2 regions of the Teredinibacter turnerae T7901 genome follow, and region 1 is predicted to be linked to the other one. Evidence: predicted binding sites of a transcription regulator. Region 1 holds the regulator's gene; the other holds the start of a gene.

Region 1 (3,143 bases):
TTTGCCTTTGTTGGCCAAACCGGGGTAGGTAAGACCACGACCATTGCCAAGCTCGCTGCCCGCTATGTGTTGGATCACGGCCCCGGCAAAGTTGCGTTAATCACCACAGATACCTACCGGGTGGGTGCCTACGATCAACTGCGTTCGCTGGGCCGCATTCTCAATGTGCCAGTGCGTGCGGTGGATGCGGAGCACAGCCTGCTGCGGGTATTGGCTTCTCTCAAGCAGTTTCCGTTGATTCTGATCGATACGGCTGGTTTTCGTCACGGCGATCCGCTGCTAAAGGAACAGTTACGCAAACTGGATAGCTGTCCGGCGGTGAAACGTGTGCTTGTACTGGCCTGCAACAGTCAGCGCCAGACCATGACCGCCAGTACCCACGCGTATGCCAGTCGTCAGGGAATTGACGCCTGCGTACTGACCAAACTGGATGAAGCGGCGAGCCTGGGCGAGGCCTTGAGCGTGTTGGTTGAGCGTCAGCTACCAGTGGCTTACACCACGAATGGCCAGGAGATACCGCGCGATATTGCCCGTGCGTCGGCACATCAACTGGTTGCCTCTGCGGTGGCGCTGTTGCGCGCAGAGGGCGAAGAGTACACGAGTCAGACCGGTGGCTAAGGCCGCCGGGCGTACTGGCTATCGTCATCTATACTTGTTGGAGCATAAATCCGATGAACCGGGTTATAAATCTAGCCCCTCACACATCCCGCCGGGAAAGAGAAATTATGAGTGCCAAGAATCCGATTAAAGTCATCGCTGTCACTGGCGGCAAGGGTGGCGTCGGTAAGACCAATCTGTCTGTTAACCTCAGTATCGGGTTGGCGGAGTTGCGTCGTCGCGTGGTGTTGATGGATGCCGACCTCGGGTTGGCGAATGTGGATGTTCTGTTGGGCTTGCAGGCACGCTATAACCTGGCTGATGTGCTCGATGGCAGCAAGTCACTGCGCGAGGTACTGCTCAACGGGCCAGGCGGAATTAAAGTGGTTCCCGCGTCCTCCGGGGTGCAGCAAATGACACACCTCTCGCCACAGGAGCACGCAGCGCTGGTGTATGCGTTTAACGATCTGAGTGATCAGCTGGATGTGTTGGTGGTCGATACCGCTGCAGGTATATCCGAAACCGTCATCAGCTTCGTGCGCGCGGCACAGGAAGTCATCGTCGTGGTGTGCGATGAACCTTCGTCGATTACCGATGCCTACGCATTGATCAAATTATTGAATGCCGAGCACGGCGTATTTCGCTTTCGTGTTATTGCCAACATGACACGTACTACGCAGGAAGGTATTAATCTTTTTAACAAGTTAAACGGCGTGTGCGAAAAATTTCTGGATGCATCGCTGCAATACCTGGGGCATGTACCCTTTGATGAAAACGTGAGAAAAGCTGTACAGAAACGCCAGCCTCTGCTTGAATTCGCCCCCCGCTGTAAAGCGGCTGCTGCGATGCGGGTGATTGCTCAAAAAATCGATCAGTGGCCAGTGCAAACAAGCGCGCGTGGTCACCTGGAATTTTTTCTAGAACGACTTGTGGCGGCCAATGGCTAGCCGCGGTTTCCAGCGATCAGTCCCCGGCGGCGATTTATGGCACTCTCCTCGGTAGGAAATCTCATGGTTTACGAACAGGCCCAGGAAGCTGCTGTTGCAATTCGGGTCGAGGATTATGTTCCCCTGGTTAAGCGGATTGCGCATCACATGATGGCGCGAATGCCGAGCCATGTGCTGGTGGATGATTTAATGCAGGCGGGCATGATTGGCCTGTTGGAGGCTGCCCAAAAATACGATGCCGGCAAAGGTGCGAGTTTTGAGACTTACGCCGGTATACGCATTCGCGGTGCGATAGTGGACGAAATGCGGCGTGGCGATTGGGCGCCGCGCAGCGTTCACCGAAATGCCAGACGCGTGTCCGAAGCCATCGGCAATGTGGAAGCGCGCTTGGGCAGGGACGCGCGGGATGGCGAGATCGCCGAAGAGTTGCAAATGTCGCTGGACGAATATCACGATATTCTCCGCGATAGCACCTCGACACGACTTTACAGCCTGGAAGAAACGTTCGAGGAAAACGAAAACCAATTTTCCCTTGGTACTGAAGGTTTGGATGAACCTGCCGAAAAGGTACAAATAGACGCCATGCGCAAAGCGCTGGCCGGGGCCATTGAGGGTCTGCCGGAAAGGGAGCAACTTGTGCTTTCGCTGTACTACGAACAGGAAATGAACTTAAAAGAAATAGGCTTGGTGCTGGGTGTATCCGAGTCGCGCATTAGCCAGATCCACAGTCAGGCGGCACTGCGCCTGAAATCGAAGCTGACCGGATGGTGATAAATCAAACAGCCATCATTTGGTCGCCAGAAAATTGTCGCTAAAACTGGCTGACTGGCAACGAGCGTCTAGAATTGTTTTTATGGTCTCTCTCTGAGATTTATTTACCCCAGCGCACGGGATATCGGAGGCTGCATTGGACAAAAATATGAAAATCCTGATCGTTGACGACTTTTCGACGATGAGGCGCATCATTAAAAATTTATTGCGGGATTTGGGTTTTACCAATACCCACGAGGCAGATGACGGCACGACCGCGCTGCCAATGTTGCGAAGTGGTGATTTTGATTTTCTGGTAACTGACTGGAACATGCCAGGCATGACCGGGATCGACTTGTTAAAAGAAGTGCGTGCTGATGCCAAACTCGCAGGCCTTCCGGTGTTGATGGTTACCGCAGAAGCGAAGCGAGATCAGATCATTGAAGCGGCCCAGGCGGGCGTCAATGGCTATGTTGTAAAACCCTTTACTGCGCAGGTGCTCAAAGAAAAAATCGATAAGATTTTTGAGCGGGTTGCGGGTTAAGCCTGAGCGGGTCGGCTGATGGATAAAACGATACAAGAGCACGACGAGCAGTTTTTGACCCAGTTGCAAGACAGCGCAACGCAACTGGTAGAACAACTGCAAGGTGACAATCTGGAGGAGGCATCTGCGTTAATTCACAGTTTGGTGGAAGCGCGGGACCGACACATATTTAAAAGCGTGGGGCAATTGACTCGCGCTTTGCACGAGGCAATCGTTAATTTCAATGTGGACGCAGATTTCGCATCGGAGCCTGTTGAGGTGAATAACTCAGAGATTCGCGATGCGACAAACCGTCTGCAATACGT
Region 2 (3,143 bases), 1.9 Mb from region 1:
ATCTTCAATATAAATTTCTTTAACACCCATGGCCTGAGCTTTGGCGCGAGCGGGCTCTACTTCCTCGCCCTGGCCGATATTGGCCGTGAATGTAACAACTTCACACTGGTAGGTTTCCTGCAACCACTTTACGATCACAGACGTATCGAGGCCGCCAGAGTAGGCAAGAACGACTTTTTTTATTGAAGAATTTTCGGCTGACATGTTGACTCCGTAACGGAATTGCCCGCGAACAGCGGATAAAACAATGAGGGGGCCGAATTTTAAAGGCTCGCCTCTCTAAACTCCAGTGCTTTTACGGTTACCCTGACCGATTAACGTCTGCATTAATCATTACTCAGGTTGCAGAGGCTTGAACATGACCCATCTTTCCGTATCCGCAACACTGCTTTCGATGGCCCCTCTGCTATTAGCCCTGCTGATTTTTCAATGGCAACTCGGCCATACGCGCGAGCTCGCCATTGCGGCGGTGCGCATGGTACTCCAGTTGGTTGGTATCGGTTACCTGCTTAATGTGCTATTTACCAGCCCCGCGCCAGTTCTGGGTTTGTGCGTGCTCAGCGTCATGCTCATGGCAGCCTCCTGGATAGCACTGCGACCGCTACAAAACAAGTCTGCCTGGCGATATGTCGCAGCGCTGTCTAGCCTGACTATTGCCAGTGTGCTCCACCTGGTATGGATTATTTTCGTGGTGTTACAGCCAGCCCCCTGGTATCAACCACAGCAAATCATCCCGCTCGCGGGTATGGTGGTCGCGAATGGCATGAACAGCTTGAGTCTCGGCGCTGAAAGACTTGAAGCACAAATTGATAGCCATGAACTGCCGGAAGCCTGTGTAAGTGCGTTTAGAGCCGCAATGATTCCCCAAGTGAATTCATTGCTGGCGGTGGGATTAGTTTCATTGCCGGGAATGATGACAGGTCAAATTCTCGCCGGGATGGCACCACTGGAGGCAGTTCGCTATCAGATTCTGGTGATGAGTATGATTGCAGGCAACGCAAGCCTCACCCTGGCACTCTACTTCTGGCAGGTAAAGCGCAACTACAGGAAACACTAGGCCAGATAAAATGTAGCTAAAATTAGACCTCAACTCTCGTCAGCAGCCTGCGCAGCCATAGTCGTGGTACCCTCAGGCGGCGCTTCGGGTTGCGCCAGTTTTTCCATGCGTACGGTAACGCGACGATTTTTTGCCCGCCCCGATGACGAGTCGTTAGATGCCACCGGGTAGCGCTCGCCATGCCAGCGGACAACCAGCTGAGATTCCGGAATACCATGGCCGACCAGATAGTCCCGCACCAGATCTGCCCGAGTTTTAGACAGCTCCAAATTATCAATCCGCGTCCCCTCTGCACTGGCGTGCGCATCGATAATAAACTGGTTAATCGCTTTGTCATGCTTTACCAGGAGTATGATCTGATCGAGCTTCTGCGTTGCGGCTCGACTGAGTTTATCGGTGTAGCCAACCACGAAATACAGGGACGTGCGCTTTAGTTGATCGAAGTTTGCGGGCAGGAGCCCTGCCAGACAATCCAGATATTTGCGATATTCTGACCGAAACCCAATATTCGAAATAGCCAGGTCGACATTTTCTGCCTCGTCGTACCAGCTTTCCCTCAGCAATGCTATTTCTTTACCGGAGTTCAGGCCCGCCAGCATCAGCTCAGTTTTCTCCCGCCCCAACCACAGAGGGCGAGTACCGCGCTTCACCTGCACACTACCCAATACTTCCTGAACCTGGGGATGAGCCCAAACCGGCGACCTGGCTACCAACGCGGCTTCACCAGCTTCGAACTGCGCCACTTTGGAACGAAGATAAAATGAGGACGATTCTCCTGCTCGGGTACGAAACACCACCTGCCCAAACAACGGTACAGTCTGCGCCAGCCGGCACTCGAATACCGAGCCAGACGTGGTCCAGTTGCTATCATTAATTCCATTCGTAAAGCGCACAGCGCCGCACTCGTACGCAAAAACGCACAGTAGGAACAAAAGATAACGGCAAAGCTTTCGCATGGTGAACAAATGAATTCCGGGTTATTCGTCGATTATCGGCAGGCGCAGCCATTTCTTGAGTCATGGGCAACTGACGCCATTTCCGGTAGCATGCGCCCCTGCGTATTATCTTAAGCATAGTGGGTATGCGCCCATTTGGCCGCCCCGACAACCATAAGGCTTCAATCCATGACAGATTCACTGACCCTGTTGCGCCCAGACGACTGGCATATTCACCTGCGCGACGGGACAGCCCTGGAAACCACCGTACCTCACGCTGCAGCCAGCTTTGCCCGAGCGATTATCATGCCCAATCTGGTGCCACCGGTAACAAATGCCGAGGAGGCTCTGGCCTATCGGGCCCGCATTGAGGCTCAGATTCCAGCGGAGACACCGTTCGAACCTTTAATGGTTCTGTATCTAACAAACAACACCACACCTGAAACGATAGCCGCAGCAAAAGCGGCCGGTGTTGTGGCCTGCAAGCTCTACCCGGCCGGCGCCACAACCAACTCTGCGTCCGGGGTTACGGATATCCAACACATTTACCCAGCGCTGGAAGAGATGGAACGACAAGGTGTACTTTTGCTCTTACACGGTGAAGTCACCGACAGTGCAATCGATATTTTCGACCGCGAAGCCGTATTCATAGAACGAACGCTGCGCAAGGTTGTAGCCGATTTTCCAAAATTGAAAATTGTGCTGGAACATATCACTACCCAGCAAGCAGCGGAGTTCGTCGCTCAAGCCCCTGACAACGTCGCCGCCACCATTACTGCCCACCACCTGCTCTACAACCGCAACCATATGTTGGCCGGAGGTATTCGCCCCCACTATTACTGCCTGCCAATTCTGAAGCGCCAAACTCACCAGCAAGCGCTAGTGGCTGCGGCCACTAGCGGCAGCCCAAAGTTCTTCCTCGGTACCGATTCCGCGCCTCACGCCAAGAGTCGCAAAGAAGCGGCGTGTGGGTGCGCAGGCAGCTACACGGCGTTTGCTGCCATTGAGCTCTATGCCGAAGCCTTCGAGGATGCTGGCGCACTGGACCGCCTGGAGGGCTTTGCCAGCCACTTCGGCCCCGATTTCTATGGTTTGCCGCGCAATTCAGACACCATCACCTTGCGCCGCGAACCATGGTCTGTACCCGATAC

The links. The regulator FliA, encoded in region 1, starts transcription of late flagellar genes. The targets are predictions, from matches to a motif close to TAAAGTTATNNNNNNNNCGGCCGATANCC.
Region 2: the regulator FliA is predicted to act here: its motif matches at 2,044-2,072, upstream of TERTU_RS13270 (flagellar protein MotY).

The regions. Positions count from the first base shown of each region.
Region 1 is NC_012997.1:1,416,036-1,419,178, forward strand. It holds gene flhF (flagellar biosynthesis GTPase FlhF) at 1-618, shown strand, start outside; gene TERTU_RS06035 (MinD/ParA family protein) at 726-1,544, shown strand; gene TERTU_RS06040 (RNA polymerase sigma factor FliA) at 1,608-2,315, shown strand; gene cheY (chemotaxis response regulator CheY) at 2,452-2,838, shown strand; gene TERTU_RS06050 (protein phosphatase CheZ) at 2,857-3,143, shown strand, end outside.
Region 2 is NC_012997.1:3,357,314-3,360,456, forward strand. It holds gene TERTU_RS13260 (argininosuccinate synthase) at 1-204, opposite strand, end outside; gene TERTU_RS13265 (ABC transporter permease) at 359-1,057, shown strand; gene TERTU_RS13270 (flagellar protein MotY) at 1,087-1,950, opposite strand; gene pyrC (dihydroorotase) at 2,182-3,143, shown strand, end outside.